DNA from 3 places in the Streptomyces sp. Qhu_M48 genome. Region 1 is predicted to be linked to each of the others. Evidence: riboswitches for the same ligand, from Rfam matches in the RefSeq annotation. Region 1 holds a riboswitch; each other region holds the start of a gene.
The links. Region 1 has a riboswitch for cobalamin ahead of ACRRSS_RS29665 (ribonucleoside-diphosphate reductase subunit alpha). Riboswitches for the same ligand answer to the same signal wherever they lie in the genome.
Positions count from the first base shown of each region.

Region 2: linked by a shared signal. The riboswitch ahead of ACRRSS_RS14745 (energy-coupling factor ABC transporter permease) and the one ahead of ACRRSS_RS29665 (ribonucleoside-diphosphate reductase subunit alpha) in region 1 are both predicted to bind cobalamin.
Region 3: linked by a shared signal. The riboswitch ahead of cobN (cobaltochelatase subunit CobN) and the one ahead of ACRRSS_RS29665 (ribonucleoside-diphosphate reductase subunit alpha) in region 1 are both predicted to bind cobalamin.

Region 1 is NZ_CP195432.1:6,641,903-6,647,868, reverse strand. Features, by position in the region: gene def (peptide deformylase) at 1-483, shown strand, start outside; gene ACRRSS_RS29670 (ribonucleotide-diphosphate reductase subunit beta) at 555-1,571, opposite strand; gene ACRRSS_RS29665 (ribonucleoside-diphosphate reductase subunit alpha) at 1,571-3,943, opposite strand; cobalamin riboswitch at 4,076-4,202, opposite strand; gene ACRRSS_RS29660 (GNAT family N-acetyltransferase) at 4,254-4,754, opposite strand; gene mctP (monocarboxylate uptake permease MctP) at 4,940-5,966, opposite strand, start outside.
Region 2 is NZ_CP195432.1:3,222,261-3,228,226, reverse strand. Features, by position in the region: gene dhaK (dihydroxyacetone kinase subunit DhaK) at 1-732, shown strand, start outside; gene dhaL (dihydroxyacetone kinase subunit DhaL) at 759-1,469, shown strand; gene ACRRSS_RS14750 (PTS-dependent dihydroxyacetone kinase phosphotransferase subunit DhaM) at 1,466-1,912, shown strand; cobalamin riboswitch at 2,025-2,231, shown strand; gene ACRRSS_RS14745 (energy-coupling factor ABC transporter permease) at 2,261-2,959, shown strand; gene ACRRSS_RS14740 (energy-coupling factor ABC transporter substrate-binding protein) at 2,956-3,492, shown strand; gene cbiQ (cobalt ECF transporter T component CbiQ) at 3,499-4,248, shown strand; gene ACRRSS_RS14730 (energy-coupling factor ABC transporter ATP-binding protein) at 4,245-5,120, shown strand; gene ACRRSS_RS14725 (FAD-dependent oxidoreductase) at 5,336-5,966, shown strand, end outside.
Region 3 is NZ_CP195432.1:8,017,597-8,023,562, forward strand. Features, by position in the region: gene ACRRSS_RS36190 (precorrin-2 C(20)-methyltransferase) at 1-77, opposite strand, end outside; gene ACRRSS_RS36195 (precorrin-8X methylmutase) at 74-727, opposite strand; gene ACRRSS_RS36200 (cobalamin biosynthesis protein CobG) at 724-1,986, opposite strand; cobalamin riboswitch at 2,186-2,337, shown strand; gene cobN (cobaltochelatase subunit CobN) at 2,377-5,966, shown strand, end outside.

The DNA.
Region 1 (5,966 bases):
AAGGACGTCACCGAGTTCGACGACTCGCTCGCGGCGCTCATCGACGACATGTTCGCCAGCCAGAAGGCCGCCGAGGGCGTGGGCCTGGCCGCGAACCAGATCGGTGTGGACCTCAAGGTCTTCGTCTACGACTGCCCCGACGACGAGGGCGTCCGGCACACCGGTGTCGTGATCAACCCGGTCCTCCAGGAGCTCCCGGCCGAGCAGCGCGTCCTGGACGAGTCCAACGAGGGCTGCCTGTCCGTGCCGACCGCCTACGCCGAGCTGGCCCGCCCCGACTACGCGGAGGTCCACGGCCAGGACGCCCAGGGCAACCCGATCAAGGTGCGCGGCACCGGCTACTTCGCCCGCTGCCTCCAGCACGAGACGGACCACCTGTACGGCTACCTGTACATCGACCGGCTCTCCAAGCGGGACCGCAAGGACGCCCTGCGCCAGATGGAGGAGGGCACCCCGCGCTACGAGACGGTGCCGAACGCCTGATCCGGTCCGAGCGTGACGACGAAGGGCCCCGCACTCCTCGGAGTGCGGGGCCCTTCTCGTACCGCCGGGTCCTAGAAGTCCTCGTCTAGGTCCACCGAGCCCTCGACCGCCACCTGGTAGGCGGACGGGCGGCGCTCGAAGAAGTTCGTGAGCTCCTGGACGCCCTGGAGCTCCATGAACGCGAACGGGTTCTCGGAGCCGTACACCGGGGCGAAGCCGAGGCGCTGGAGGCGCTGGTCGGCGACGCACTGGAGGTACTCGCGCATCGACTCGGTGTTCATGCCGGGCAGGCCGTCGCCGCACAGGTCGCGGCCGAACTGCAGCTCCGCCTCGACGGCCTCCTTCAGCATGTCGGTGACCTGCTGCTGGAGCGCGTCGTCGAAGAGCTCCGGCTCCTCCTTGCGGACGGTGTCCACGACCTCGAAGGCGAAGTTCATGTGCATCGTCTCGTCGCGGAACACCCAGTTGGTGCCGGTGGCGAGGCCGTGCAGCAGACCGCGGGACCGGAACCAGTACACGTACGCGAAGGCGCCGTAGAAGAACAGGCCCTCGATGCACGCGGCGAAGCAGATCAGGTTCAGCAGGAAGCGGCGCCGGTCGGCCTGGGTCTCCAGGCGGTCGATCTTCTCGACCGAGTCCATCCAGCGGAAGCAGAACTGCGCCTTCTCGCGGATGGAGGGGATCTCCTCGACCGCGTCGAACGCGGCGGCGCGGTCGTCCGGGTCGGGCAGGTAGGTGTCGAGCAGCGTCAGATAGAACTGGACGTGCACGGCCTCCTCGAACAGCTGCCGCGACAGGTAGAGGCGCGCCTCGGGGGAGTTGATGTGCTTGTAGAGCGTCAGCACCAGGTTGTTCGACACGATCGAGTCGCCGGTCGCGAAGAACGCGACCAGACGGCCGATCATGTGCTGCTCACCGGGGGTCAGCTTGGCGAGGTCGGCGACGTCCGAGTGGAGGTCGACCTCCTCGACGGTCCAGGTGTTCTTGATGGCGTCCCGGTAGCGCTCGTAGAAGTCCGGGTAGCGCATCGGACGCAGGGTCAGCTCGAAGCCCGGGTCGAGGAGGTTCTTCTGTTCGGTGGCGTTCATTACTGGCAGGCCTCGCAGGACTCGGGGTTTTCCAGGGAGCAGGCGACCGCGTCGGGGTCGGCGGCCTGCTGGACGGGGATGGTGGCGGCCGCCGTCGACGCCTGGGCGGCGCGGGCGATCCGGGTCGCCGGGCGGGAGCGCAGGTAGTACGTCGTCTTCAGACCCTGCTTCCAGGCGTACGCGTACATCGACGACAGCTTGCCGATCGTCGGCGTCTCCAGGAACAGGTTCAGCGACTGCGACTGGTCCAGGAACGGCGTCCGGGCGGCGGCCATGTCGATCAGACCGCGCTGCGGGATCTCCCACGCCGTGCGGTACAGCTCGCGCACCTCGGCCGGGACCCAGGTGAAGCCGGCCACCGAGCCGTTGGCGTCGCGCAGCGCCTCACGGGTCTGCGCGTCCCACACGCCGAGCCTCTTCAGCTCGTCGACCAGGTACGAGTTGACCTGGAGGAACTCGCCGGAGAGCGTCTCGCGCTTGAAGAGGTTGGAGACCTGCGGCTCGATGCACTCGTACACGCCGGCGATCGAGGCGATCGTCGCGGTCGGCGCGATGGCGAGGAGCAGCGAGTTGCGCATGCCGACGGCGGCGATCCGCTCGCGCAGCGCGGCCCAGCGCTCCGGCCAGTTGAGCTCCACGTCGTAGTGGTCCGGGTGCAGGACACCGCGGGCGGCGCGGGTCTTGTCCCAGGCGGGGACCGGCCCGTTGCGCTCGGCGAGGTCGGCGGAGGCCTCGTACGCGGCGAGCATGACGCGCTCGGCGATCCGGGTGGAGAGCGCGCGCGCCTCGGGGGAGTCGAACGGCAGCTTCAGCTGGAAGAAGACGTCCTGGAGGCCCATCGCGCCCAGGCCCACCGGCCGCCAGCGGGCGTTGGAGTTGCCCGCCTGCTCGGTCGGGTAGAAGTTGATGTCGACGACGCGGTCGAGGAAGGTGACGGCCGTGCGCACGGTGGCGTCGAGCCGCTCCCAGTCGATGTCCGAACCGACCACGAAGGCGCCGAGGTTGACCGAGCCCAGGTTGCAGACCGCGGTCTCGCCGTCGTCGGTGACCTCCAGGATCTCCGTGCAGAGGTTCGAGGAGTGGACGGTGTGGCCGGGCTCGGCGGTCTGGTTGGCCGTCCGGTTCGAGGCGTCCTTGAAGGTCATCCAGCCGTTGCCGGTCTGGGCCAGGGTCCGCATCATCCGGCCGTACAGGTCGCGGGCCGGCATCGTCTTGCGGGCGAGGCCCGCCTCCTCGGCCTTGCGGTAGGCGGCGTCGAACGCGTCGCCCCACAGGTCGACCAGCTCGGGCACGTCCGCCGGGGAGAACAGCGACCACTCGGCGTCCGCGTTGACGCGGCGCATGAACTCGTCCGGGATCCAGTGCGCCAGGTTCAGGTTGTGCGTACGGCGCTGGTCCTCGCCGGTGTTGTCGCGGAGCTCCAGGAACTCCTCGATGTCCGCGTGCCAGGTCTCCAGGTAGACGGCGGCGGCGCCCTTGCGGCGGCCGCCCTGGTTGACCGCGGCGACGGAGGCGTCGAGGGTCTTCAGGAACGGCACGATGCCGTTGGAGTGGCCGTTGGTGCCGCGGATCAGCGAACCGCGGGCGCGGATGCGGGAGTACGAGAGGCCGATGCCGCCCGCGTGCTTCGAGAGCCGCGCCACCTGGTGGTAGCGGTCGTAGATGGAGTCCAGCTCGTCCTGCGGGGAGTCCAGGAGGTAGCAGGAGGACATCTGCGGGTGGCGGGTGCCGGAGTTGAACAGCGTGGGGGAGGACGGCAGGTAGTCGAGCCGGCTCATCAGGCCGTACAGCGCGGCGACCTCGTCGAGCGCGCGGACGCTGTCGTCCTCGGCGAGCCCGCAGGCCACGCGCAGCATGAAGTGCTGCGGGGTCTCGATCACCTTGCGGGTGATCGGGTGGCGCAGCAGGTAGCGCGAGTAGAGGGTGCGCAGACCGAAGTAGCCGAAGCGGTCGTCGCCGGCCGCGTCGATCGTCGCGTCGAGGCGGTCCGCGTGCAGCGTCACGAACGCGGCGGTGCGGTCGGCGATCAGGCCCTCGTGGTGGCCGACGGCGACGGAGGCGGAGAAGGAGAACGAGCCCTGGCTCGCGGCCTCGTCGGCGATGGTGATGGTCAGGAGCCGGGCGGCGAGCCGGGAGTACGCCGGGTCGTCGGCGATCAGGCCGGCGGCGGCCTCGGTGGCCAGCTCGCGCAGTTCCGCCTCGTCCGACGAGGCGCTGCGGCCGCGGAGCGCGGCGGCGGCGACCTTGCCGGGGTCGGTGTCGGGGAGATCGGCGGTGAGGTCGGTCAGGGTCCGCAGCAGCACGGTCCCGGGGCCGTCGCTCTCGACCGCGGAAGCCTCGGCCGAAGCCGGATCGGCGGGCGCGATGGTCACGTGGGGGCTCTCCCTCGCTCGGCTCGGGGCCGCGGCGGGGGGAGGCGGGCACGCGGGGGTCCGGACGCCGGACGCGCTGTGTCCACCGGCCCACTCCGCGGGGCCCGGAAGTCATTGGCACCCGAAACGGACGGACCGGGTGCGCTGGCGGCAGGTCTTCGGACTCACCCCGTACGAAACCGCACGAAGCACACCGTTGCGGGACAGTTCCGGATTCGCGCCGGATTCCCCTGCGTCGACAGCGAGGTCGAGCATACATGTGGGGGGCGTCGCTTGCGGAACCCCCCACATGTTGTGTCGCGCCGTGGACTTAGAACTCCAGGGCGTAGGTGCGCAGAGAGTGGTCGGGGATCGGTTCCCAGTCCCGGTGCGGGGTGCGGACGAAGCCCAGACGTTCGTATACGCGGTGCGCCGAGACCATCGAGGCGTCCGTGGAGAGCACCAGGCGGGCACAGCCGGGAAGCGCCCGGGCGCGCTCGACACAGGCCCTCACAAGGGCCTCTCCGACGCCTCGGCCGCGGGCCTCGCGGGCGACGACGAGCATGCGGAACTCGGCCTCGCCGGCGACGGCGATGTCCGCCCACGGGGTGTCGCCGGTGGCGAAGGTCACGCCGCCGAGGAGCAGCCCGTCACCGTCCTCGGCGACGAGGATCTCGCTCTCGCGGGCCCGCCGCGCGGTGTCCCGCAGCACGTTCAGGTACGAGTCCTCGGCCCCGTACTTCAACAGCCCGTCGTTCAGATAGGTCCCCGCGGTGAGTTCGCCGAGCGCCTCGTACTCCTCGGGCCGTACCGCCCTGATGGTGAAGTCCATGAGGGCAGTGTGCCTGGGGACGGCCGCCTCCTGTCAGCCACCGGCCCCACCCGGGTCGCCGGAACCCCCGGGCCGGAAGCGGTCCCCGGTCCGCGTTCTCGCCGGGGGACGGCGAAGGCCGCCCCGCCTCCGGGAGGAGACGGGGCGGCCTATCGCGGGTCCGGCGGCCGTTTCCGGCCGTCGGGTCAGTGGGTCTCGGCGCCGAGCTTCGGGAGCTTCGTGCTGACCCCGGCGTCGCCGGCGTCGGCCGTGTAGTCCTCCGGGGAGGTCTCGTCGATGCCCTCGGGGGCCTTGACGGCCTTGAGGACGAAGGTGAGGACGACCGTGACGACCAGGTTGAGGACGAAGGCGGTGAGACCGATGTAGCCGATCTCGCCGATGCCCGGGATCTCGGCCGAGGAGCCGCCGAAGTGCTTCTGGGTCGGGCTGGCCACCCCGTACGCGGCGACCGTGCCGTAGAGCATGCCGACGGCCCAGCCGGCGAGCAGCGCCCAGCGGTGGAACCAGCGGGTGAAGAGACCGCCGACGAGGGCCGGGAAGGTCTGCAGGATCCAGATGCCGCCGAGCAACTGGAAGTTGATCGCGACCGTCTTGTCCATGGTGAGGACGAAGGCGAGCGCGCCGACCTTCACCAGGAGCGAGACCAGCTTGGAGACCTTGGTCTCCTGGGCCGGGGTCGCGTCCGGTTTGATGAAGTCCTTGTAGATGTTGCGGGTGAAGAGGTTGGCCGCGGCGATCGACATGATCGCGGCCGGGACGAGTGCGCCGATGCCGATCGCGGCGAAGGCCACGCCCGCGAACCAGTCCGGGAACATCGTCTCGAAGAGCTGCGGGATGGCGAGCTGGCCGTTCTTCACCTGGATGCCGGCGGCGATCGCCATGAAGCCGAGGAGCGCGAGCAGGCCCAGCATCAGCGAGTACAGCGGCAGGATCGTGGTGTTGCGGCGGATGACCTCACGGCTCCGGGACGACAGCGTCGCAGTGATGGAGTGCGGGTACATGAAGAGCGCGAGCGCCGAGCCGAGCGCCAGCGTCGCGTACGTCCACTGGCCGGCCTCGCCGGGGACGAGCGCGCCGCGCGGCTTGTCGGTCGCCGGGTTGGTCTGCGCGTACGCCTCGCCCGCCTTGGCGAAGATCTCGTCGAAGCCGCCGAGCTTGATCGGGATGTAGATGATCGCCACCGCGATGACGATGTAGATCAGGGTGTCCTTG
Region 2 (5,966 bases), 3.4 Mb from region 1:
CGGGCCGCGGCCGCCGTCGACAGCGGCGCCGGGGTCCTGTTCGTGGTCAAGAACTACACCGGTGACGTCCTGAACTTCCAGATGGCGGCGGAGCTCGCCGAGGACGAGGGCGTCCGGGTCGCCAGGGTCCTGGTCGACGACGACGTCGCCGTCACGGACAGCCTGTACACGGCCGGCCGGCGCGGGACCGGCGGCACCCTCTTCGTGGAGAAGATCGCGGGCGCCGCCGCCGAGGAGGGCGCGCCGCTGGATCGAGTGGAGGCCGTCGCCCGCCGGGTCAACGAGCGCTGCCGGTCCTTCGGTGTGGCCCTGGGCGCGTGCACCACCCCCGCCAAGGGCAGCCCCACCTTCGATCTCCCGCCGGGTGAGCTGGAGTTGGGCATCGGCATCCACGGTGAGCCGGGCCGTGAGCGGCGGCCGATGATGACCTCCCACGAGATCGCGGACTTCGCCGTCGACGCCGTCGTCGACGACCTCCGTCCCACCGGCCCGGTGATCGCCCTGGTGAACGGGATGGGCGCGACCCCGCTCCTGGAGCTGTACGGCTTCACCGCGGAGGTGCAGCGCGTGCTCGGTGAGCGGCGCGTGCCGGTGGCCCGTACCCTCGTCGGGAACTACGTGACCTCGCTGGACATGGCCGGCTGCTCGGTGACCCTCTGCGAGGTGGACGAGGAGCTGCTCCGCCTGTGGGACGCGCCGGTGGAGACGCCCGCGCTGCGCTGGGGCCGGTGAGACGAGCCAGGGAAGAGGAGAGCGACATGACGGAGACCTTCGGCGCGGAGTTCCTGGTGCGCTGGCTGGCCGCGATGGCCGAGGCCGTCGACCGCGAGGCGGACCGGCTCACCGAACTCGACTCGGCCATCGGCGACGCCGACCACGGCACCAACCTCAGGCGGGGGTTCGCCGCCGTGACCGAGATCCTGGCCAAGGAGCCGCCGGCCACACCGGGCGCCGCCCTCACCACCGCCGGACGGCAGCTGATCTCCACGGTGGGGGGCGCGTCGGGACCGCTGTACGGCACGCTGCTGCGCCGGACCGGCAAGACGCTGGGCGACGACGGGCGGATCAGCCGGGCGCAGCTCGCCGAGGCGCTCTCCTCCGGCGTGTCCGCCGTGTCCCAGCTGGGCGGCGCCCAGGCGGGCGACAAGACGATGCTGGACGCGCTCGTACCGGCTGTGGAGGGGCTGCGGGTCTCGTTCGCGGCCGCCCGCACCGCCGCGGAGGAGGGCGCCCTCGCGACCGTACCCCTGCGGGCCCGCAAGGGCAGGGCCAGCTATCTGGGCGAGCGGTCGGTCGGGCACCAGGACCCGGGGGCCACGTCCTCGGCACTGCTCTTCGCGACGCTCGACGAGACCGCGCGCGCGGAGAGTTCGGGTACGTCGGGCTCGGAAGCGGAGGGCCGGGGCGCGGAGACCTCGGGTACGGAGACCGCGGGCACGTCGGGCTCGGGAGCGGAGGGGGCGGCGTGACGGGCATCGGTGGTGAGGGCGGTGTGACGGCCGTGAGGGGTGGGGGTGGCGTCGGGATCGTGCTCGTCTCGCACAGCGCGGCCGTCGCGTCGGCCGTGGCCGAGCTGGCGCGGGGGCTCGCCGGCGGCGGCGACCTGGCACCGGTCCGGCCGGCCGGCGGGACCCCGGACGGTGGTCTGGGGACGAGTTCCGAGTTGATCGCCGAGGCGGCGCGGGCCGTGGACCGGGGCGCGGGCGTGGCGATCCTGGTCGACCTCGGGAGCGCGGTGCTCACCGTGAAGGCTTTGCTCGCCGAGGGCGACGAACTGCCCGAGGGAGCCCGTCTGGTGGACGCTCCCTTCGTGGAGGGCGCGGTCGCCGCGCTCGTCACGGCGAGCGCGGGCGGGGACCTCGACGCGGTGGCGGCGGCGGCCGGGGAGGCGTACGCCTACCGCAAGGAGTGAGCGGGTGAGGCGGGGGTGGCGAGAGCCCGTGGAGCGGACACGGACGACCGCGCGCCGTGGCCGGAAGGCCGCGCCCGGTAGCGGCCGTGTTGTGATCCAGCAGGTCAACGCACTAGTGTCACAGCGCCTTGGTGTACGGGAAACCGGTGCGAAACCGGTGCGGCCCTCGCCACTGTGATCGGGAGGTCCGGCTCCACCCCCGCTGGGAACGCCCCAGGGGAAGCCACTGGACCGCGTCGGGAGACCGTCGTGGTGTGGGAAGGCGGAGTCGGACGGCATGACCGTCAGCCAGGAGACCGGCCAGGGTGCGTTGTCCATCCACGAGGTGCTGGAGAGGGTCTCCCAACCATGCATATAGCCGAGGGGTACCTACCCCCTGCGCACGCCGTCGCCTGGGGCGTCGCGGCCACGCCGTTCGTCGTCCACGGAGCCCGCGCGCTCACCCGCGAGGTGCGGTCGAACCCCGAGTCCACCCTGCTCCTGGGCGCGGCCGGCGCCTTCACCTTCGTCCTGTCGGCACTCAAGCTGCCCTCGGTGACGGGTAGTTGTTCCCATCCGACCGGTACCGGTCTGGGCGCGATCCTGTTCAGGCCGCCCATCATGGCGGTCCTGGGCACGATCACCCTGCTCTTCCAGGCCCTGCTGCTCGCCCACGGCGGGCTGACGACGCTCGGCGCGAACGTCTTCTCCATGGCGATCGTCGGTCCCTGGGCGGGGTACGGGACGTACCTGCTGGCGCGCCGGTTCGGCACTCCCCTGATGGTGGCCGTCTTCTTCGGCGCGTTCGTCGCCGACCTGTCCACGTACTGCGTCACCAGCGTGCAGCTGGCGCTCGCCTTCCCGGACCCGGGCAGCGGCATCCCCGGCGCGCTCGCGAAGTTCGGCGGGATCTTCGCCCTCACACAGATTCCGCTCGCGGTCAGCGAGGGCCTGCTCACCGTGCTCGTGATGCGGCTGCTCACGCAGTCGAGCAAGGGCGAACTGACCCGGCTCGGCGTCCTCGCCGGGCGCGGGACCGAGCGACGCGAGGAGGCGGCCGCGCGATGAGCCGGAACGCGAGGATCAACGCCCTGCTGCTGCTCGTCGTCGCCGCGCTCGCGGTGCTTCCGCTGGCGCTGGGGCTCGGGGACCACAAGGAGGAACCGTTCGCCGGGGCGGACGCGGAGGCGGAGACCGCGATCACGGAACTCCGGCCCGACTACGAGCCGTGGTTCAGTCCGCTGTACGAGCCGCCGTCCGGGGAGATCGAGTCCGCGCTCTTCGCCCTCCAGGCCGCCCTGGGCGCCGGTGTCCTGGCGTACTACTTCGGCCTGCGGCGCGGCCGCCGGCAGGGCACGGCGCTCGCGGAGGCGGCCGGGGCCGCCACCGGGCCCGGGGCCGGGTCCCCCACCGGGTCCGGGGCCGAGTCCGCCTCCGGGTCCGGGTCCGCCACCGGTGGCGGTTCGGAAACCGGTGGCGGTTCGGACGCCGGTGCCGACGCCAAGCCCACCCGTGGGCCCGGTCCCGATTCCGGGTCCAGCTCTGGACCCGGCTCCGGTCCCGGTTCCGGCTCCGGTTCCGTCGGTGGGCGGGACGCGTAGCCGCCGATGCTGCCGATCGACGCGGCGGCGCACAGCAGTCGCTGGCGCCACCGTCATCCCGCCGAGAAGGCGCTGCTCGGTTTCGGTCTGACGCTGTGCGCGGTCGGTCTGCCGCCGTGGCCGGGCGCGGTCCTCGTCGCGGCGGCCACGCTCACGGTGCTGCTCGGTCCGGCCGGTGTGCCGGGCCGGGCGCTGTGGCGGGCGTTCCGGATCCCGCTCGGGTTCTGTGTCACGGGCGCGATTCCGCTGCTCTTCGAGGTGGGCGGCGCCCGGGGGCTCGTGGCTCTCGCGCCGGACGGTCCGACGCACGCGGGCGCGTTGCTGCTGCGGACCGCCGCGGCCTCGCTCGGGGTGCTGCTCTTCGCGTTCACGACGCCGGTGTCCGACGTGCTGCCCCGGCTGGCACGGGCCGGGGTGCCGGGGCCGGTGGTGGACGTGGCGCTGGTGATGTACCGGATCATCTTCCTGCTGCTCGACGCGATGTCCAGGATCCGGCAGGCCCAGGCCGCCCGGCTCGGGCACACCACTCGGGCCGCGACCTGGCGTTCGCTGGCCGGCCTGGGTGCGACGACGTTCGTCCGGGCCTTCGACCGGGCGCAGCGCCTGCAGTCGGGGCTCGCGGGGCGCGGGTACGACGGGACGCTGCGGGTCCTGGTGCCCGCGTGTGCGCTCTCCCGCCCGTTCCTCGCGGCGACGGGCGTGCTGCTCGCCGGACTCGTCGCCCTCACCCTCGTACTGGAAAGGCTCCTTCCGTGACGTCTCCGACCCCTGTCGTGGAACTGGCGCAGGCCGGCTTCGCCTACGAGGACGGGCCCCCGGTCCTCTCCGGCGTGGACTTCACCGTCGCCGAGGGGCGGGCGGTCGCGCTGCTCGGACGCAACGGCAGCGGCAAGACGACCTTGCTGCGGCTGCTCAGCGGCGGGCTGCGGTGCGGGAGCGGCTCACTGCTCCTGGACGGCGCGGAGGTGGCGTACGACCGGAAGGGGCTGACCCGGCTCCGGACCACGGTGCAGTTGGTGGTGCAGGATCCGGACGACCAGCTGTTCGCCGCCTCGGTGGGCCAGGACGTGTCGTTCGGTCCGATGAACCTGGGGCTGCCGGAGGAGGAGGTACGGCTCCGGGTGCGGGAGGCGCTGGAGGCGCTGGACATCGTGGCGCTCGCGGACCGGCCGACGCATCTGCTGTCGTACGGGCAGCGCAAGCGGGCGGCGATCGCGGGCGCGGTGGCCATGCGGCCCCGGGTGCTGATCATGGACGAGCCGACGGCGGGCCTCGACCCGCACGGGCAGGAGCGGCTGCTCGAAGCGCTCCGGGGGCTGCGCGAGACCGGCACGACGGTGCTGATGGCGACGCACGACGTGGATCTGGCGCTGCGCTGGGCGGACGAGGCGGCGGTGCTGTCCCCTTCGGGGCTGCGGACCGGGCCGGTCGCGGAGCTCCTCGCGGACGACGAGCTGCTCGACGCGGCCCGGCTGCGGCGCCCGTGGGGCACGGCGGTGGCCCGTCTGCTCCGTGCCCATGGTCTGCTCGGGCCGGACGCTCCCGAGCCGCGTACGCCGGAGGACCTGGAGGGCTGGACCGCCGCGGCTCCGACCGCGGTTCCCCACGCCGCCGAGCAGGGGCGCTGACGTCCACCGCGGGGATGTCCACCGCGGAGACGCCCGGTTCGGAGAGGTCCGGTTCGGAGACGTCCGCTTCGGAGGCGTCGTTCCGGAGGCGTCGCTCCGGAGGGGTTTGCTACTGAGTAGTAGACATCACGCGCCAGATCTTCTGCAACTAGTTGCATAACGGGAAGGGGTCCCCTACAACTGAGGTCGACGTTCCTGCGCGAGGAGGCGCCCGCATGACCCCGTACCCGCACCTGCTGAGCCCGCTCGACCTCGGGTTCACCACCCTGCCCAACCGGGTGATCATGGGATCGATGCACGTCGGCCTCGAAGAGACCGAGCACGGCTTCGAGCGCATGGCCGCCTTCTACGCCGAGCGCGCCAGGGGCGGCGTGGGCCTCATCGTCACCGGCGGCATCGCGCCCAACGACGCCGGGCGCCCCTGGGACGGCGGGGCCAAGCTCACCACCGCCGAGGAGGTCGCCGAGCACCGGCAGATCACCGACGCCGTGCACGGGGCCGGCGGCCGGATCGCGATGCAGATCCTCCACTTCGGCCGGTACGCGTACCACCCCGCGCTCGTCGCGCCCAGCGCCCTCAAGGCCCCCATCAGCCCCTTCGTACCGAACGAGCTGACCGACGCCGAGGTCGAGCAGACCGTCGAGGACTACGCCCGCTGCGCCGAGCTCGCCAAGGAGGCCGGATACGACGGCGTCGAGGTGATGGGCTCCGAGGGCTACCTCATCAACGAGTTCATCGCGGCCGCCACCAACCAGCGCACCGACCGCTGGGGCGGTTCCTACGAGAACCGTGTCCGCTTCCCCCTGGAGATCGTCCGCCGCATCCGCGAGCGGGTCGGCGAGGACT
Region 3 (5,966 bases), 1.4 Mb from region 1:
AGGTCCGGGTCGCCGGGGCCGAGCCCGACCCCGTACAGCCTGCCCTTGGCCGGGTTCTCGCTCTGCGGGGTGCTCATGCCTGGATCTCCGCTTCGTGGGCGATCGCGTTGATCGCGGCGGCCGTCATCGCGCTGCCGCCGCGCCGGCCCCGTACGACGAGGTAGTCGAGGCCGAGGTCCTGGGCGGCCAGGGCGTCCTTGGACTCGGCGGCGCCGATGAAGCCGACCGGTATGCCGAGGACGGCGGCCGGGCGGGGCCCGCCCTTCGCGACCATCTCCAGGAGGTGGAAGAGGGCGGTGGGCGCGTTGCCGATGGCGACGACGGAGCCTTCGAGGCGGTCCCGCCACAGTTCGAGGGCGGCGGCGGAGCGGGTGGTGCCCAGCTCGGCGGCGAGGCCCGGCACCGACGGGTCGGAGAGCGCGCAGATCACCTCGTTGTCGGCGGGCAGCCGCTTGCGGGTGACACCGCTGGCGACCATCTGCGCGTCGCAGAGGATCGGCGCACCGGCCCGGAGGGCGGCGCGGGCGCTCGCGACGACCCCGGGGGAGTACGCGATGTCCTGGACGAGGTCGGTCATGCCGCAGGCGTGGATCATCCGGACCGCCACCTGGGCGATGTCGGCGGGCAGGCCCGCCAGATCCGCCTCGGCGCGGATCGTGGCAAAGGAACGGCGGTAGATCTCCGCCCCGTCCTTCTCGTAGTCGAACATCGTGGTGCTCTCGCTCATCTCGTGGGTGTCGTGTGGGCTGACGGGGCGCGAGCCGCCGCGACCGCTTCGGCCAGGGAGGTACGGGGGACGGGGACGCCGTCCACCAGGTAGGTGTCGGCGCCGGTGGCGACGGCGCCGGCCCAGACGCCGTGCGGGTGTCCGCAGCGCCGCTCGCACCCGGAGTAGTGGAAGGCCAGGAGCCCCGCCGGGGCGCGGGCGGCGTCGGCGCGCACGTCGGCGAGGGACTTGGCGCAGCCGGGCAGCCCGGTGCAGGCGGTGACGCCGACGCCGGGTGCGTCGGGCCGGGTGATCAGCCCGTGGGCCGCGAGTCCGGGCAGCCGGTCGTGGTCCGCTCCGACGACGACCGCTCCGCGCCAGGGCGTGAACCGGATTTCGTCGGCGGGCAGCAGGGCCCGCAGCTGGGCGGCGGTCAGCCGGCCGAGCGGCGCGAGGACGTGCAGGGCGCGGACGCCGAGCGGCCCGGGCGCGAGGGGCGGGGCCTGGGGCAGCGGCGGTACGGGGACGGGTCCGGCGCCGGGGTGGCCGGGATCGCCGAGCCCGGTGGGTCCGCCGGGTCCGACGAGCCCGCCGAGGTCCGGGTGGTGGCCCTCGGGCAGCTCCCGGACCCGCCAGGCCCCCGTTCCGGCGGTTTCGGCGGCGGTGAGGAAGGCGCGGGCGGCGGCGAGCGCGGCGGCGGGGGCGTCGGCGGCGCGGACCCTGAGGCACTGGGAGCCGACCCGGAGCAGGGCCGTGCCGCCCTCTTCTGCGACCAAGGTCACATCGCCGCCGAGGCCGGCCACATCGCCCCGGCCGTCGTCGAGGACGAAGAGGAACCGGCCGGAGAGCGCCGCCGCCCAGGGCGCGGAACACAGCAGGTCGTCGAGAGCACGGGCCCACAACTGCACGTCGGCGGCGCCGAGTCCGTCCAGGCCCGCGGCCGGGGAGGCCACGATGTTGCGGACGCGCTCGTGCGCGGGGGAGGGCAGCAGGCCCGCCCCGGAGAGGAGTGCGGCCAGCTCCGCCCCGCAGTCGTCCGCGAGGCCGCGCAGCTCCGCGTTGCCGCGCGAGGTGACGCTGAGCCGTCCGTCGCCGAGACTCTCCGCCGCAGCCGCCAGGACCTCGACCTGACGCGACGTCAAACGACCTGCGGGCAGGCGGAGTCGGGCGAGGCGGCCGTCGTCGGCGGAGTGCAGGCGCAGCGCCCCGGGACACGCGTCGCCACGGTCCCGAATGCGAGGTTCGCCCGGGTCGGGTGTCGGGGGCGGGGTCGGCGGCATGGCGGCGAGCATACCGACGGGGAACCGGGCACCCACCGGGTGTGATCCGGCCGACTCCGCGCCCCGGCCCGGCCCGGAGGACGATCCGGCGGGCAGCGTGGTCCGGCGGACCCTCCCGCTCGCCCCGGCCCGGAGGACGATCCGGCGGGCAGTGTGATCCGGCCGACCCTCCCGCCCGCCCCGGCCCGCCGACCTCACGATCTACTATGCAGACGGCATGGGGTCCCAGGACCCCGGGGAGGAAGCCCGGTGAGAATCCGGCGCGGTCCCGCCACTGTGAGCCGGCCCGGGCCGCGCGTTCGCGCGATCCCGGACCGGTGAGTCAGGAACTCCCGCCATCCATACGACCACCCGGGGCGCGGACAACCCCGAGGAAGGCCTGCGCTCGCCATGCTTCTGCTGCTGTCGCACTCCGACACCGACCTGCTCAGCGCCCGCGCGGCCGGCGGCCCGGTGGAGTACCGCTTCGCCAACCCCGCCCGTCTCCCCCTCGCCGAACTGCCCGGCCTCCTCGACGACGCCGAACTCGTCGTCGTCCGTCTCCTCGGCGGCCTCCGCTCCTGGGAGGACGGCCTCGAAGCGGTCCGCGCCGCCGGAAAGCCCGTGGTCGTCCTCAGCGGCGAACAGGCCCCCGACGCGCAGCTGATGGAGGCGTCCACCGTCCCCATCGGCGTCGCCACCGAGGCACACGCCTACCTCGCGCACGGCGGCCCCGGGAACCTGGAGCAGCTGGCCCGCTTCCTCTCCGACACCGCCCTCCTCACCGGCCACGGCTTCGAGCCCCCGGCCGCCGCCCCCACCTGGGGCCCCCTGGAGCGCGCCGCCCGCACGACGACCGGCCCGACCGTCGCCGTGCTCTACTACCGCGCCCACCACATGAGCGGGAACACCGGCTTCGTCGACGCCCTCTGCGCGGCGATCGAGGACGCCGGGGCGCAGCCGCTCCCGCTGTACGTGGCGTCCCTGCGCGCCCCCGAGCCGGAGCTGCTCGACCGCCTGCGCACCGCCGACGCGATCGTCACCACCGTCCTCGCCGCGGGCGGCACCAAGCCCGCCGAGGCGCAGGCCGGCGGCGACGAGGAGGCCTGGGACGCGGGCGCGCTCGCCGCGCTCGACGTGCCCATCCTCCAGGCGCTCTGCCTGACCGGCTCGCGCGCCGCCTGGGAGGAGAACGACGAGGGCCTCTCCCCGCTGGACGCCGCCAGCCAGGTCGCCGTGCCGGAGTTCGACGGCCGCCTGATCACCGTCCCCTTCTCCTTCAAGGAGATCGACGAGGACGGCCTGCCCGCGTACGTCGCCGACGCCGAGCGCGCGGCCCGGGTCGCCGGGATCGCCGTACGGCACGCCCGCCTCCGACACATCCCGAACGCCGAGAAGAAGCTGGCGCTCGTCCTCTCCGCGTACCCCACGAAGCACTCCCGCATCGGCAACGCCGTCGGCCTCGACACCCCCGCCTCCGCCGTCTCCCTCCTCCGCCGCCTCCGCGCGGAGGGGTACGACTTCGGGCCCGTCGAGGAGCTGCCCGGACTGGTCTCCGGCGACGGCGACGAGCTGATCTACGCCCTCATCGAGGCCGGCGGGCACGACCAGGACTGGCTCACCGAGGAGCAGCTCGCCCGCAACCCGGTCCGCGTCCCGGCGGCCGACTACAAGCGCTGGTACGCGACCCTGCCCGAGGAGCTCCGCACCCACGTCGAGGAGCACTGGGGCCCGGCGCCCGGCGAGATGTTCCTCGACCGCTCCCGTACCGCCGAGGGCGACCCAGAAGGCGACATCGTCCTCGCGGCCCTCCGCCGCGGGAACCTCCTGATCCTCATCCAGCCGCCGCGCGGCTTCGGCGAGAACCCGATCGCGATCTACCACGACCCCGATCTCCCGCCGTCCCACCACTACCTCGCCGCCTACCGCTGGATCGCCGCCCGCGCCGAGGACGGCGGCTTCGGCGCCGACGCCATGGTCCACCTGGGCAAGCACGGCAACCTGGAGTGGCTGCCCGGCAAGAACGCCGGCCTGTCCGCCTCCTGCGGCCCCGACGCGGCCCTCGGCGACATCCCGCTGATCTACCCGTTCCTCGTCAACGACCCGGGCGAGGGCACGCAGGCCAAGCGGCGCGTCCACGCGACCCTCGTCGACCACCTCGTGCCGCCCATGGCCCGCGCCGACTCCTACGGCGACATCGCGCGCCTGGAGCAGCTCCTCGACGAGTACGCGCAGATCTCCTCCATGGACCCGGCGAAGCTGCCCGCGATCCGCGCCCAGATCTGGACGCTGATCCAGGCCGCCAAGCTCGACCACGACCTCGGTCTCCAGCAGCGCCCGGAGGACGACGGCTTCGACGACTTCCTGCTGCACGTCGACGGCTGGCTGTGCGAGGTCAAGGACGCCCAGATCCGTGACGGTCTGCACGTCCTCGGCGGCGCCCCGGAGGGCGAGGCCCGGGTCAACCTGGTCCTCTCCATCCTGCGCGCCCGCCAGATCTGGGGCGGCACGCAGGCGCTCCCCGGTCTGCGCGAGGCCCTCGGTCTCGACGAGTCGGCCGCCACCCGCACCACCGCCGACGAGGCGGAGGCGAAGGCCCGCGAGCTGGTCGAGGCGATGGAGGCGGCGGAGTGGTCCGTGGACGCCGTCGCGACCGTGGCCGCCGCGTACGGCCCCGACGTACACGCCGTCCTGCGGTTCGCCTGCGAGCAGGTCGTGCCGCGGCTGGCCGCCACCACCGACGAGCTGACGCACGCCGTGCACGCCCTGAACGGCGGCTTCGTCCCGGCCGGCCCGTCCGGTTCGCCGCTGCGCGGCCTCGTCAACGTCCTGCCGACCGGCCGGAACTTCTACTCCGTCGACCCGAAGGCCGTGCCCTCCCGGCTCGCCTGGGAGACCGGACAGGCGCTCGCCGACTCCCTCCTGGAGCGCTACCGCACCGACAACGGCGAGTGGCCGACGTCCGTGGGCCTCTCCCTGTGGGGCACCAGCGCCATGCGCACCGCCGGTGACGACGTCGCCGAGGCCCTCGCCCTGCTCGGCGTCCGCCCCCTGTGGGACGAGGCCTCGCGCCGCGTGAACGGCCTGGAGCCGATCCCGCTCGCCGAGCTCGGCCGCCCGCGCGTCGACGTCACGCTGCGCATCTCGGGCTTCTTCCGGGACGCGTTCCCGCACGTCATCGGGCTCCTCGACGACGCCGTACGGCTGGTCGCCGGCCTGGACGAGCCCGCCTCGGACAACTACGTACGGGCGCACGCGCAGGCCGACTTCGCCGAACACGGCGACGAGCGGCGCGCCACCACCCGGATCTTCGGCTCCCGGCCCGGCACGTACGGCGCGGGCATCCTCCAGCTGATCGACTCGCGCGACTGGCGCACGGACGCCGACCTCGCCGAGGTGTACACGGTGTGGGGCGGTTACGCGTACGGGCGCGGGCTCGAAGGACGCCCGGCGCGCGCCGAGATGGAGACCGCGTACAAGCGGATCGCCGTCGCCGCGAAGAACACGGACACCCGCGAGCACGACATCGCCGACTCCGACGACTACTTCCAGTACCACGGCGGCATGGTGGCGACCGTCCGCGCGCTCAAGGGCACCGCCCCCGAGGCGTACATCGGCGACTCCACCCGCCCCGAGACCGTCCGCACCCGCACCCTCGTCGAGGAGACCTCCCGGGTCTTCCGCGCCCGCGTGGTCAACCCGCGCTGGATCGAGGCGATGCGCCGCCACGGCTACAAGGGCGCCTTCGAACTGGCGGCGACCGTCGACTACCTCTTCGGCTACGACGCCACGACGGGCGTCGTCGCCGACTGGATGTACGACAAGCTGACGCAGGAGTACGTCCTCGACCCGGATAACCAGGCCTTCCTGAAGGAGGCCAACCCCTGGGCCCTGCACGGCATCGCGGAGCGTCTCCTCGAAGCCGAGTCGCGCGGGATGTGGGAGAAGCCGGACCCGGAGACGCTGGCCGCCCTGCGCCAGGTGTTCCTGGAGACCGAGGG